DNA from 2 places in the Streptomyces sp. NPDC051987 genome. Region 1 is predicted to be linked to the other one. Evidence: predicted binding sites of a transcription regulator. Region 1 holds the regulator's gene; the other holds the start of a gene.
The links. Region 1 encodes HrcA, which represses chaperone genes, less so after heat shock. Its sites were predicted from a motif close to TTNGCACTCNGNNNNNCNGAGTGCNAA; they were not measured.
Positions count from the first base shown of each region.

Region 2: the regulator HrcA is predicted to act here: its motif matches at 2,599-2,625, upstream of groES (co-chaperone GroES).

Region 1 is NZ_JBFAXI010000085.1:4,976-12,278, reverse strand. It holds gene AB0M11_RS32310 (VOC family protein) at 1-124, opposite strand, end outside; gene AB0M11_RS32305 (16S rRNA (uracil(1498)-N(3))-methyltransferase) at 150-908, opposite strand; gene AB0M11_RS32300 (nitronate monooxygenase) at 905-1,987, opposite strand; gene dnaJ (molecular chaperone DnaJ) at 2,303-3,439, opposite strand; gene hrcA (heat-inducible transcriptional repressor HrcA) at 3,440-4,456, opposite strand; gene AB0M11_RS32285 (MBL fold metallo-hydrolase) at 4,655-5,377, shown strand; gene AB0M11_RS32280 (DUF3097 domain-containing protein) at 5,412-6,218, shown strand; gene hemW (radical SAM family heme chaperone HemW) at 6,241-7,303, opposite strand, start outside.
Region 2 is NZ_JBFAXI010000004.1:81,373-88,675, forward strand. It holds gene AB0M11_RS03395 (methyltransferase domain-containing protein) at 1-635, opposite strand, end outside; gene AB0M11_RS03400 (polysaccharide deacetylase family protein) at 726-1,616, shown strand; gene AB0M11_RS03405 (polysaccharide deacetylase family protein) at 1,661-2,416, shown strand; gene groES (co-chaperone GroES) at 2,772-3,080, shown strand; gene groL (chaperonin GroEL) at 3,199-4,824, shown strand; gene AB0M11_RS03420 (SDR family oxidoreductase) at 5,047-5,820, opposite strand; gene AB0M11_RS03425 (MOSC domain-containing protein) at 5,918-6,586, opposite strand; gene AB0M11_RS03430 (LysR family transcriptional regulator) at 6,666-7,303, shown strand, end outside.

The DNA.
Region 1 (7,303 bases):
GGCTGAACTTCTCGTACGGCCCCTCGCTCGCCCCCGACTGCGGCTTCAGCCCGAGCACCTCGGCGTAGAAGCGGTAGCAGGCGGCGAAGTCGGTGACCAGGAGCCGGACTTGGGCGAGTTCCACGGCGTGCCCCCCAGAGCTGCGCGGTTCAGGACCACCGGCCGGTGCGCCCGAGCAGCAGCGCCGCGGCCGCCGTCCCGGCGGTCGATGTGCGCATCACGGTAGGCCCCAGCGTGTACGCCTTCGCACCCGCCTCCTCGAACAGCGCCACCTCGTCCCGGGCGATGCCCCCTTCGGGCCCGACGACCAGCACGATCTCGCCCTCGGTGGGCAGCGGGGCGGCGGCGAGCGGCTCGCTGCCGTGCGTGAAGTCGGAGTGCAGCACGGCGGCGAGCCCGGCTCCGGCGAGCAGCGCCGCGACCTGTTTCGTGCTCACCGCGTCGCCCACCTCCGGGAACCGCACCCGGCGGGACTGCTTGCCGGCCTCGCGGGCGGTGGCGCGCCACTTGGCCAGGGACTTCAGGCCCCGCTCGCCCCTCCACTGGGTGATGCAGCGGGCGGCCTGCCACGGCACGATCACGTCGACGCCGACCTCGGTCATGGTCTCCACGGCGACCTCACCGCGGTCCCCCTTGGGCAGCGCCTGCACGACGGTGATCCGGGGCCGCGGCTCCGGCTCCGCACGGACGCTCCCCAGCTCCGCGACCACCAGCCGGTCCTTGCCCTCGGCGGCCCGTACGACGCCCTCGACCCAGCGCCCGCGGCCGTCGGTGAGGATGACCTCCTCGCCGGGCTGGAGCCGCTTCACCGAGACCGCGTGCCGTCCCTCGGGTCCGTCGAGGACGATCTCGCCGCCCGGGACGCCCGGCACGGGCAGCGGATCGAGCACGAACACCGGGGCGGTCATCGTCCTGCTCCCTCGCCCTTGACGGACAACGCTGTCGACGCCGCGGCGAGCTCCTCGGCGAGGACCTCCACCAGCTGCCCGGCGGCCAGCTCGCGGGCCATCCGGTGCCCCTGCCCTGCCCACAGGGCCATGCCCTGCGCGTCCCCGGTGCCGGCGGCGGCCTTGCGCAGCGGCGCGGTGAGGTGGTGGACCTCCGGGTAGGCGGCGGGCGCGTAGGGGCCGTGCTCGCGCATGAACCGGTTGACCAGGCCGCGGGCGGGCCGCCCGGAGAACGCCCGGGTCAGCGCGGTCCGGGTGAACAGCGGGTCGGTGAGCGCCTGCTTGTAGAGGGCTGCGGCGCCGGACTCCGGGGTGGCCAGGAAGGCCGTGCCCAGCTGCGCGGCGCTCGCCCCGGCCGCGAGGACGGCGGCGATCTGGCTGCCGCGCATGAGCCCGCCGGCCGCGACCACGGGGATCCGCACGGCCTCCCGTACCTGGGCGACCAGCGACAGCAGCCCGATCCCGGACCCGTCGTTCTCCGGCACGTCCCGGTGGGTGCCCTGGTGGCCGCCGGCCTCCACGCCCTGCGCGATCACCGCGTCGGCCCCGGCCCGCTCGACGGCGAGGGCCTCCTCGACGGTGGTGGCGGTGACCAGAGTGACCGTACCGGCCCGCCGCAGGGAGTCCAGCACCTCCGGCACCGGCACCCCGAAGTGGAACGAGGCCGCCGCCACCGGGTTGTCCAGCAGCACGGCCAGCTTGGCCTCGTACCCGTCGTCCCGGCCGCTGTCCGGGTCGCCCAGCTCGGTCTCGTACCAGGCGGCCTCACCGGCGAGCTGATGCGCGTAGACCTCCACGGCGCCGGACTCGGCGTACTCCGGCTGCGGCATGAAGAGGTTCACGCCGAAGGGACGCCCGGTCAGCCCGCGCAACTGCTTGATCTCCTGGTACATCCCGTCGGCGGTCTTGTACCCGGCGGCGAGGAACCCCAGCCCGCCCGCCTCGGACACGGCGGCGGCGAGCTGCGGGACGGAGATCCCGCCCGCCATGGGGGCCTGCACGATCGGAATGGGGAAGAGATCGGTCAGTGCGGAGGACATGACGGCATGTTGTCACGTCCTCCGAACAAGACCGAATCGGACCGCCCCATTGGCACATGCCAGAAATCTCCCCGACCGGACACCCGACATGGCCCCCCGACCGACCGAGCCGCGGGGGGCTACGGCGCCCCTCGACCGACCGCGTCGGAGAGCCGACGGCGCCACTCGACCGACCGACCCGGGGAGCCGACGGCGCCTTTTGACGAACCGCGTCGGGTGGTGGGTGGGTGACGGTCCCGGGGTCCAGGGGGCGGAGCCCCCTGGCGGGGTCGAAGGGGCGGAGCCCCTTCACGGCACGCCGCCGACGGCCCCGGCTCAGCGCCCGTTGAACGCGTCCTTCAGCCGGCTGAACAGTCCTTGCTGACCGGGCTGGAACTGCCCCTGCGGCCGCTCCTCCCCGCGCAGCTTCGCCAGCTCCCTCAGCAACCGCTCCTGCTCGGGGTCCAGCTTCGTCGGCGTCGTCACCTCGACGTGCACGACCAGGTCGCCCCGGCCCCCGCCCCGCAGGTGCGTCACCCCGCGCCCGTGCAGCGGAATCGACTGCCCGGACTGGGTGCCGGGCCGGATGTCGACCTCCTCCAGCCCGTCCAGCGTCTCCAGCGGCACCTTCGTGCCGAGCGACGCCGCCGTCATCGGGATCGTCACCGTGCAGTGCAGGTCGTCCCCGCGCCGCTGGAACGTGGAGTGCGGCAGCTCGTGGATCTCGACGTACAGGTCACCGGCGGGACCGCCGCCCGGCCCGACCTCGCCCTCGCCGGCGAGCTGGATGCGCGTGCCGTTGTCGACACCGGCCGGGATCTTCACGGTCAGCGTCCGCCGCGACCGGACCCGCCCGTCACCGGCGCACTCGGGGCACGGCGTCGGCACGACGGTCCCGAACCCCTGGCACTGCGGGCAGGGCCGGGAGGTCATGACCTGCCCGAGGAAGGACCGCGTCACCTGCGAGACCTCACCACGGCCCCGGCACATGTCACACGTCTGGGCGGAGGTGCCCGGCGCCGCGCCCTCACCGTTGCAGGTGTTGCAGACGATCGCCGTGTCGACCTGGATGTCCTTGGTCGTGCCGAAGGCCGCCTCGTCGAGCTCGACCTCGATCCGGATCATCGCGTCCTGGCCGCGCCGCGTACGCGACCTCGGCCCGCGCTGGGACGCCGTACCGAAGAACGCGTCCATGATGTCCGAGAAGTTGCCGAACCCGCCGGCCCCGAAACCCCCGGCGCCCGCGCCGCCGCTCTGCGAGAGCGGATCGCCGCCGAGGTCGTAGACCTGCTTCTTCTGCGGGTCGGAGAGCACCTCGTAGGCGGCGTTGATCTCCTTGAACCGCTCCTGGGTCTTCGGATCCGGATTGACGTCCGGGTGCAGCTCGCGCGCGAGCCGCCGGAAGGCCTTCTTGATCTCTTCCTGCGACGCGTCGCGGCGCACGCCGAGAACGGCGTAGTAGTCCGTGGCCACTTACGACTCCGCCAGGATCTGTCCGACGTACCGTGCCACCGCTCGTACCGCTCCCATCGTTCCCGGGTAATCCATGCGGGTCGGTCCGACCACGCCGAGTTTGGCGACTGCCTCGCCGCCCGAACCGTAGCCGACCGACACCACGGACGTGGAGTTGAGTCCCTCGTAGGCGTTCTCGTGACCGATGCGTACGGTCATGCCCGAATCCCCCGCCTCGCCCATGAGCTTGAGGAGGACGACGTGCTCCTCAAGGGCCTCCAGGACGGGCCGGATGGTGAGGGGAAAGTCATGCCCGAAGCGGGTGAGATTGGCGGTGCCGCCGATCATCAGCCGCTCCTCGTTCTCCTCGACGAGCGTCTCCAGCAGGGTGGAGAGCACCGCCGAGACCGCGCCCCGGTCCTCGACCTCGAAGGCGTCCGGCAGGTCCTCCACCAGCCGGGGCACGTCCGAGAACCGGCGGCCCGCGACCCTGCTGTTCAGCCGGGCCCGCAGGTCCGCCAGAGACGTCTCCCCGAAGGGCGCCGGGCAGTCGACCATCCGCTGCTCGACCCGTCCGGTGTCGGTGATCAGCACCAGCATCAGCCGGGCCGGAGCCATCGCCAGCAGTTCCACGTGCCGCACGGTCGACCGCGTCAGCGACGGGTACTGCACGACCGCCACCTGCCGGGTCAGCTGCGCCAGCAGCCGCACGGTCCGCGCCACGACGTCGTCGAGGTCGACGGCGCCGTCGAGGAAGTTCTGGATGGCCCGCCGCTCGGGCGCGCTCATCGGTTTGACGCCGGCCAGCTTGTCGACGAACAGCCGGTAGCCCTTGTCCGTGGGGATCCGCCCGGCGCTGGTGTGCGGCTGGGCGATGTACCCCTCGTCCTCCAGGGCGGCCATGTCGTTGCGGACGGTCGCCGGGGAGACCCCGAGATTGTGGCGTTCGGTCAGCGCCTTCGACCCGACCGGCTCCTCGGTGCCGACGTAGTCCTGGACGATGGCGCGCAAGACCTGAAGCCTGCGTTCACTCAGCATCCGGCGCCACACCTCCAGCAAGTCGTCCCGCGGCCTTTCGGGGCCTACGGGCCCTTCGGGTCGTTCGGGTCCTTCGGGTCTTTCGTCTGGCACTCTGCGAGTTCGAGTGCCAGCGTCCCCGGCCCAGTGTACGGCCGTGGGGTACTGACTGGGCAAGGTCGGTCGGGACCCCCGGCGTCCTACGGCTAGCGTCGCGGCATGACGGTGACTTGGGAAGAGCTGGGCTGGGAGCGGGTGGCCGACGGGGTCGGCCGGTGCCGGCTGCCGGGCTGGGACTGTACGGCGGGGCTGGTGCTGGGCGCGAGTACCGCCCTGATGGTGGACGCCGGGTCGAGCCTGGCGGAGGGCGCACGGTTGCGCGTGGAGGCGCAGGCGCTGGCCGGCCGCCGTGTGACCCATCTCGCGCTCACCCATCCGCACTTCGACCACGTCTTCGGGGCGGCCGCCTTCGCGGGCGCGGACCTGTACGCGGCGGTGGGCACGGAGGCCGTCCTCGCCCACGACCGCGAGGAACTGCGCCGGGACGCGGTCCGCAACGGCCTGCCGTCCCCGGAGGCCGAGGAGGCGGCCGACGCCCTTCCCCTGCCGCGCCACCTGGTCTCCGGCGAGTGGACCCTCGACCTGGGCGACGGCCGGCAGGCCCTGCTCGCCAACGTCGGTCCCGGCCACACCGCCCACGACCTCGCCGTCCTGGTCCCCGGTGACCCGGAGGTGGTGTTCTGCGGCGACCTGGTGGAGGAGTCCGGCGACCCGCAGGCCGGCCCCGACGCCGTGCCGTCCCGGTGGCCCGCGGCCCTGGACCGCCTGCTCCGCCTCGGCGGCCCGCACGCCCTGTACGTGCCCGGTCACGGAGCGGTGGTCGACGCGGCGTTCGTGCGGGCCCAGCGCGACGCCCTGGCGGCCCGCTTCGGCGTGTCGTAGGCGCACCGGCCGGGCTTCTCCTATCGTCATCCGAATGCGCCAGTACTCCGCCGACCTGACACCGCCGTGGAAGAAGCCGAAGCCGGTGCCCGAGGTGGCCGCCGAGCCCGGCCTGGTGGTGGAGGAGCCCGGTACCGGTTTCTGCGGCGCGGTGATCCGCTGCGAGGCGGGCACGGTCACCCTGGAGGACCGCTTCGGCAAGCACCGCGTCTTCCCGCTGGAGCCGCGCGGCTTCCTGCTGGAGGGCCGGGTCGTCACCCTCGTACGCCCCGCGTCCGGGGGACCGGCACGCCCCTCCCGTACCGCCTCCGGCTCGGTCGCCGTCCCCGGGGCCCGCGCGCGCGTCGCCCGCGCGGGCCGCATCTACGTCGAGGGCCGCCACGACGCGGAACTGGTCGAGAAGGTCTGGGGCGACGACCTGCGCATCGAGGGCGTGGTGGTGGAGTACCTGGAGGGCGTCGACGACCTGCCCGCCATCGTGGCCGAGTTCGCGCCCGGCCCTGACGCCCGCCTCGGTGTCCTGGTCGACCACCTGCTGCCCGGCACGAAGGAGTGGCGCATCGCCCAGTCGGTCACCAGCGACCACGCCCTGGTCGTCGGCCACCCGTACATCGACATCTGGGAGGCGGTGAAACCGTCCGCCCTGGGCATCGGCGCCTGGCCCCGCGTCCCGCACGGCCAGGACTGGAAGACCGGCGTGTGCCGGGCCCTGGGCTGGCCCGCGGACAACACGGGCGCGGTGTGGCAGGCCATCCTCGCGCGCGTGGGCTCCTACAAGGACCTGGAGCCGGAGCTGCTGGGATGTGTCGAGCGTCTCATCGACCACGTGACCGTGCCCTGACGCCTGCCGTGCCGCGGGGCCCTCAGTCCACCAGGTCCCGCACCACCGCGTCCGCCAGCAACCGCCCGCGCAGCGTCAGCACGGCCCGCCCCTCGCCGTACGCCGCCTGCTCCAGCAGGCCGTCCGACAGCGCCCGGCGCGACGCCTCAAGCCCCTCCTGCTTGAGCAGCCCCAGCGGCACCCCCTCCCGCAGCCGCAGCTCCAGCAGGATCCGCTCCACCCGCCGGTCCTCGTCCGAGAGGACCTCCCGCCCGGCCCCCGGCGACCGCCCGGCCGCCAGGGCCGCCGCGTACGCCCCCGGGTGCTTGACGTTCCACCAGCGCACGCCGCCCACGTGCGCGTGCGCCCCCGGCCCGGCACCCCACCAGTCGGCGCCCCGCCAGTACAGCTCGTTGTGCAGGCAGCGGGCCGCCTCGGAGGTGGCCCAGTTGGACACCTCGTACCAGTCGAAGCCCGCCCCGGCCAGCACCGAGTCGGCGATCAGGTAACGGTCGGCGTGGACGTCGTCGTCGGTCATCGGGACCTCGCCGCGGCGAATCCGCCGGGCCAGCTGGGTGCCCTCCTCGACGATCAGCGCGTACGCCGACACATGGTCGGGTCCGGCGCCGATCGCCGCGTCCAGGGAGGCCCGCCAGTCGTCGTCGGACTCGCCCGGGGTGCCGTAGATCAGGTCCAGGTTCACGTGCTCGAAGCCGGCCGCGCGGGCCTCGGCGACGCACGCCTCGGGGCGCCCGGGGGTGTGGGTGCGGTCGAGGACCCGCAGCACGTGCTGCCGCGCGCTCTGCATGCCGAAGGAGATCCGGTTGAAGCCGCCCTCCCGCAGGGCCGCGAGGTAGGCCGGGTCGACCGACTCCGGGTTCGCCTCGGTCGTGACCTCCGCGTCGGCCGCGAGCCCGAACTCGTCGCGGATCGCGCCCAGCATCCGTACCAGGTCGCCGGCGGCCAGCAGCGTCGGCGTACCGCCCCCGACGAACACGGTCCGCACCTCGCGCGGGTCGTCGCCGAGGACCTTCCGCGCCAGCCTGACCTCGTCGATCACCGTGTCCGCGTAGTTGTCGCGGGAGGCCAGGACACCGCCGGTGCCG
Region 2 (7,303 bases), on a different contig from region 1:
TCGTGCGGGATGCCGGGGGCGATCTTCAGCGCGGCCACCCGGGCGGTCGCCGCGGTCGCCACCGCCCAGGACAGGGGCGGCGAGTAGGCCTCCGGGTCGAAGACGCGGCCCCGGCCGCCGCGCCGGGCCGGGTCGACGAAGACGGCGTCGTACCCGGCGGTGTCCACCTCCTGGACGTCCGCCTCCCGGACCTCGATCAGGCCGGCGAGCCCGAGTGCGTCGGCGTTCGCCCGCGCGGTGGCCGCCGTCACCGGGTCCCGGTCCACGGCGAGCACGCGGATGCCGGCCCGCGCGAGCGCGATCGCGTCGCCGCCGATCCCGCAGCACAGGTCGGCCACCGAGGTCACGCCGAGCGCCCGCAGCCGCCGGGCCCGGTACGTGGCGACACTCGCCCGGGTCGCCTGCTCGACCCCGTTCGGCGTGAAGAACATGCGGCCCGCGTCCGCCTCCCCGAACTTCGCCGCCGCCCGCTGCCGCAGCCGGGCCTGGCCCAGCGCCGCCGACACCAGCTCGGCGGGGTGCTCGCGGCGCAGCCGGGTGGCGACCGCGAGCTCGTCGGCGGGCGCGGTGCCGCGCACCTCGTCGAGGAGGGCGCGGCCCTCGGTGGTGAGGAGGAGGGAGAGGTGGTCGTTCACCGGGTCATTGTCGGCCAGTCGGTGGATGGTTCGCCGCCGGCCGCGGTTTCTGCCGGGGTTCCGGGGAGGTGGCTGGAAAGATCCGGCACCATGCGAGTAGTCGTACAAAATGACAAAAACAGGGTGGTTTCGGCCCTTGCCGCTCTCGCCGCCGTGGCCGCCGTCGCCGTCGTCTCCGGCTGCGCCGGACCGGCGGGCCCGGCCGATGTCCGCCCCGCCGCGGGCCAGCAGGCCCACCGCCCCGCCGCCCCCGACGACCACGCCGCCCTGGTCGCCGCCGCCCGGCGCTGGGGGCTGGACGCGGTCCCGCTGCGGCCCCCGGCGCCGCCGGCGCACAAGCCGACGATCACCGCTCGCGACGGCTTCGAGGTGGACGGTCAGCAGGAGGACGACCTGCCCCCGGTCTTCACCACCGTCCCCACCAGGAAGAAGGTCGTCTTCCTCACCATCGACGACGGCGCCGAGAAGGACCCGGACTTCCTGCGGATGATGAGCGACCTGCGGATCCCCTACACCGCTTTCCTCAGCAACTACCTGGTCAAGGACGACTACGGCTACTTCCGCCGGATGCAGGCCGAGGGCCACACCCTCAACAACCACACCCTCACCCACCCCTACCTGCCGGGTCTGACCTACGAGGAGCAGAAGCACGAGATCTGCGGCATGCAGGACATCATGAAGCGGCAGTTCGGCAAGGCGCCGACGGTCTTCCGCCCGCCCTACGGCAACTACAACGGCGACACGCTGCGCGCGGCCAAGTCCTGCGGCATCAAGTACGCGCCGATCTGGGACGAGGAGGTGTTCGTCGACCACTGGGAGTACCGCGAGTGGGACCGCTCGCTGCACCCCGGTGACATCGTCCTCACCCACTTCCGCGGCCGTGACGACTGGGACGGCACCATGGTCGACGACATGCGCCGCTTCCTGAACAAGGTCACCCGCGACGGCTACGCGGTGGCGCGCCTGGAGGACTACCTGTGAGCCGACCGAGGGCGACGGCCGCCGTCCTGGCCGCCGCCCTCCTGATGTCGGCCTGCGCGCCGTCCGTCGCCCCCATCGAACGGCTCGGCAGGAAGGCGGCCGACCGGGTGCACCCGCACGGCGCCGCGGGCGAGCCGGCGTACCGCCGGTGGGGGCTGGCCGCGCCGCTCTCCCCGGCTCCCCGCCCGCCGCTGCACCCGCTGTCGCTGCGCGCCGACCTCCCCCCGGTCGTCGACCACGTCCCCACCTCCGACCGGGTGGTCTTCCTGACCTACGACGACGGCGCCGAGAAGGACCCCCGCTTCGTCGACATGGTCCGCGAGCTGCGCCTGCCGGTGAGCCTGTTCCTCACGGACAGCGTGGTCGGCCCCGGCTACGGCCACTTCGCCCGCCTCCAGTCGGTCGGCGCGAGCATCCAGAACCACACCCTCGACCACCCGGCGATGCGCGGCCTGCCCTACGCCGGCCAGCGCGCCGAGATCTGCGGCCAGCAGGCGAAGCTCAAGTCCCGCTTCGGCATCCGCCCCCGCCTCTTCCGCCCGCCCTACGGCACCTACGACACCACCACCCTGCGCGCCGCGGCCGACTGCGGTGTGACGGCGGTGGTCCTGTGGCGGGCGGCGACGACCCCCGACGGCATCACCTACCGCACCGGCGACCGGCAACTCCGCCCCGGCGACATCATCCTGGTAGGCCCCGACGAGGCCCTCGGCCCATCCCTCAGAGAACGCACCACCACCCTGCTCCGCCGGGTACAGGCGGCCGGCCTGGCGGTGGGCCGGCTGGAGGACTACCTGTGACAAGTTCCCGGCCGACGTCGGCGCTCAGCCGCACATCCGCCTGTCCGGCCGCACATTCAGCCCGTCCGGCGTTCGAGGACGAGGCCGGAGGCCGACCGGCGGGGGTCTGGGGGCGGCAGCCCCCGGGGACGGTCACCACAACTCCGGCCACCCGGGATTTTTCGGCGCCGCGCCGCAGGCAATTGGCACTCCGCTTGACCGAGTGCTAATCGCGGTCATAGTCTCGGCTCTGGCACTCGGCAGATGAGAGTGCCAACAACGCGACGGGCAGGTCCGGCACCCGCGACGACGGATCCACCTGGTCGCCACCTCAGACAGTTAACCCCGTGAGATCTCCGAAGGGGGAGGTCGGATCGTGACGACCGCCAGCTCCAAGGTTGCCATCAAGCCGCTTGAGGACCGCATCGTGGTCCAGCCGCTCGACGCCGAGCAGACCACGGCCTCCGGCCTGGTCATCCCGGACACCGCGAAGGAGAAGCCCCAGGAGGGCGCCGTCCTCGCCGTGGGTCCGGGCCGTTTCGAGAACGGCGAGCGCCTGCCGCTCGACGTCAAGGTCGGCGATGTCGTGCTCTACAGCAAGTACGGCGGCACCGAGGTGAAGTACAACGGCGACGAGTACCTCGTCCTCTCGGCTCGCGACGTGCTCGCGATCATCGAGAAGTAACTCACCTCAAGCACATTCTGCTTTGAGCTGCGCCCCTGGCCCCCGCGATCTCATGAAGCCGGGCGTCAGGGGCGCGGTTCGTTTCACCCACGCTTTCCGAGAGGGCTGAACCGCTCCCATGGCGAAGATCCTGAAGTTCGACGAGGACGCCCGTCGCGCCCTTGAGCGCGGCGTCAACAAGCTTGCCGACACGGTGAAGGTGACGATCGGCCCCAAGGGCCGCAACGTCGTCATCGACAAGAAGTTCGGCGCCCCCACCATCACCAACGACGGTGTCACCATCGCCCGCGAGGTCGAGATCGAGGACCCGTACGAGAACCTCGGCGCCCAGCTGGTGAAGGAGGTGGCGACCAAGACCAACGACATCGCGGGTGATGGTACGACCACCGCCACCGTGCTGGCCCAGGCGCTCGTCCGCGAGGGCCTGAAGAACGTCGCCGCCGGTGCCTCCCCGGCCGCCCTGAAGAAGGGCATCGACGCCGCGGTCGCCGCCGTCTCCGAGGACCTGCTCGCGTCGGCCCGCCCGATCGACGAGAAGTCCGACATCGCCGCCGTCGCCGCGCTGTCCGCCCAGGACCAGCAGGTCGGCGAGCTCATCGCCGAGGCGATGGACAAGGTCGGCAAGGACGGTGTCATCACCGTCGAGGAGTCCAACACCTTCGGCCTGGAGCTGGACTTCACCGAGGGCATGGCCTTCGACAAGGGCTACCTGTCGCCGTACTTCGTGACGGACCAGGAGCGCATGGAGGCCGTCCTGGAGGACCCCTACATCCTCATCAACCAGGGCAAGATCTCCTCCATCGCCGACCTGCTCCCGCTGCTGGAGAAGGTCATCCAGGCGGGTGCCTCCAAGCCGCTGCTGATCATCGCCGAGGACGTCGAGGGTGAGGCCCTCTCCACCCTGGTCGTCAACAAGATCCGCGGCACCTTCAACGCGGTCGCGGTCAAGGCCCCCGGCTTCGGCGACCGCCGCAAGGCGATGCTGGAGGACCTGGCCATCCTGACCGGCGGCACGGTCGTCTCCGAGGAGGTCGGCCTCAAGCTCGACCAGGTCGGCCTGGACGTGCTGGGCTCCGCCCGCCGCGTCACGGTCACCAAGGACGACACCACGGTCGTCGACGGTGCCGGCGACTCCTCCGCCGTCACCGGCCGCGTCGCCCAGATCAAGGCCGAGATCGAGAACACCGACTCCGACTGGGACCGCGAGAAGCTCCAGGAGCGCCTCGCCAAGCTGGCCGGCGGCGTGTGCGTGATCAAGGTCGGCGCCGCCACCGAGGTGGAGCTGAAGGAGAAGAAGCACCGTCTGGAGGACGCCATCTCCGCGACCCGCGCCGCGGTCGAGGAGGGCATCGTCTCCGGTGGTGGCTCCGCGCTCGTCCACGCCGTGAAGGTCCTGGAGGACAACCTCGGCAAGACCGGCGACGAGGCCACCGGTGTCTCCGTGGTCCGCAAGGCCGCGGTCGAGCCGCTCCGCTGGATCGCCGAGAACGCCGGCCTGGAGGGCTACGTCATCGTCTCCAAGGTCGCCGACCTGGAGAAGGGCAACGGCTACAACGCCGCCACCGGCGAGTACGGCGACCTGGTCAAGGCCGGCGTCATCGACCCGGTCAAGGTCACCCGCTCCGCCCTGGAGAACGCCGCCTCCATCGCCTCCCTGCTGCTGACGACCGAGACTCTGGTCGTCGAGAAGAAGGAAGAGGAGGAGGCCGCCGCCGCGGGCCACTCCCACGGCCACGCCCACTGAGCGAAGCACCACCGCTTGAGGAAGCCCCCGTCCCCGGTCGTCCGCCGGGAACGGGGGCTTCGCCCCTCGCGGGCTTTCACTGTGGTCTCGGTTCCCCGGCGCGTCCAGTGCTCCGGACAGACCCGTCGTCTCCGGGAGACGCGAGGGCCCCGCGGCCGCGACCGCACCACACCCCACCATCGTCGCACCGGCCCGGTCCGCACGCGCGGCGCCACCGCCGCCCTACTGCGGCCCGTACCTGCGGCCCGTCTTCGAGCTGATGCCGCCCACCAGCCCGCGCGGCGCCATCTTCGCCAGGCCCGTCAGCACCTTGTACCGGGGATCCGGGACCGACAGCGTCTTGCCACGCGCGAGGTCCGCGAGCGCGGCCGCGACCAGCTTGTCGGCGTCCAGCCACATCCAGCCGGGGATGTTGTCCGTGCCCATGCCGGCCCGCTGATGGAACTCCGTGCGCACGAACCCCGGCGCCAGCGCCATCAGCCGCACTCCGCTGCCCGCGAGATCGCGCGCCGCGCCCTGGGTGAACTGCACGACCCACGCCTTGGAGGCGCCGTACGTGCCGCGCGGTACGAAGGCCGCCACCGACGCCACGTTGACCACCCCGCCCCGGCCGCGCTCCCGCATCGCCTCGGCGGCCGCGGCCGTCAGCCGCAGCACCGCCTCGCAGTGCACCTTGAGCATGCGCAGCTCGTCGGCCATCGGCACGTCGAGGAACTGGCCCTTGTTGCCGAAGCCGGCGTTGTTGACCAGCAGGTCGACCGGGTTCCGGCGGTCGCCGAGCCGGGTGGCGACCGACTCGATGCCGGCGTCCTCGGCCAGGTCGGCGGTGATCACCTCCGCCTCGATGCCGTGCCGGTCGTGCAGCTCGGTCGCCTGCTCGCGCAGCCGTTTGGTGTCCCGCGCCACCAGGACGAGGTTGTGCCCGTCCGCCGCCAGCCGCCGCGCGAACGCGGCACCGATCCCCGCGGTCGATCCCGTAATCAGAGCCGTTGTCATGGGCCAAGGGTAGTTACCCGGACTGACGGCGTCCGCTGTGCGCACCGGCTCCGCCGAAGGGTGAAGCACCGGTGAACGGCGTGCGCGTGACGGCTGGTCAGCCGCCCTGCGCCGCCACGTACCTGCGTGCCCGCGCCAGTGCCTCCGGGTGCAGCGCCGCGCCCGCCGCGAGCAACCGGGGCAGCAGCTCCCGCTCGGTGGTGGTCGCGCGGAACTCCATCGCCGCCGTCACCCCGTGCGTCGGCCGGTGGACGATCTCGATCGGGTCCCCGGCCCGGATCTCACCCGGTTCGATCACCCGGAGGTAGGCACCGGTCGCACCCTTCCGCGTGAACCTCTTCACCCATCCCCGCTCGCCCAGATGGCCCTGAAAAGTGCGGCACGGGATGCGCCCGGAGGTGACCTCCAGTACGAGCCCGGCGCCGATCCGCCAGCGCTCGCCGATCAGCGCGTCCGACACGTTCAGCCCGTTTGTCGTGAGGTTCTCACCGAAACAGCCGTTCGGCAGCGGGCGGCCGAGCTCCGTCTCCCAGATGTCGAGGTCCTCGCGCGCGTAGGCGTACACGGCCTGGTCGTCGCCGCCGTGATGACGCAGGTCGCACACCGCGTCGCCGGCCAGGCCGCTGCCCGCGGCCCCCTTGGGGCCCGGGGCCGCCACCCGCACCGGCCCGTCCACCGGCCGCTTGTCGATGCCGGTCAGGCCGTCCTTCTGGTCCGAGTACGGCACGGCACGCGCGCGTCCCAGGTTCACCGAGAGAAGCTCCATGCTCCGACGGTAGGGGACGCACCTCAAAGCGTCGTCCCGTTGTTCAACGAGGAACCCAAGACCGCCTTATGCTCGGAGGGTGATCGAGGCACGTCATCTCCGCGTCCTGCGCGCCGTCGCCACCACCGGGTCCTTCTCGGCGGCCGGGCGCGAGCTGGGCTGCACCCAGCCCGCCGTCAGCCAGCAGATGAAGGCTCTGGAGACATCGGTGGGCACCCCGCTGCTGGTCCGCACCGGCCGCGAGATGCGCCTGACCCAGGCCGGCGAGGCCCTGGTCCGGCACGCCTCCGGCATTCTCGCCGGGCTCACCGCTGCGGAGGAGGAGGTCGCCGCCATCGCCGGGCTGCGCGCGGGCCGGGTGCGGCTGGTGTCCTTCCCGAGCGGCAGTTCCACCCTGGTGCCCACCGCCCTCGCCGCGCTGCGCGCCGCCCACCCGGGCACCCGGGTCTCCCTGGAGGAGGCCGAGCCGCACCGGTCCGTGGAGCTGCTGCGGGACGGCGACTGCGACATCGCGCTGGCGTTCCGCTACGAGGGCGCGGCGGACGCCGGGGAGTGGGACGACCTGGTGGTGCGGCCGCTGCTCAGCGACCGGCTCGTCGGCCTGGTGCCCGAACGGCACCGGCTCGCCCGCGCGGACTCCGTCGCCCTCGGCGAACTCGCCGACGAGTCCTGGATCGCGGGCTGCCCGCGCTGCCGGAGGCAGCTCGTCCAGGCGTG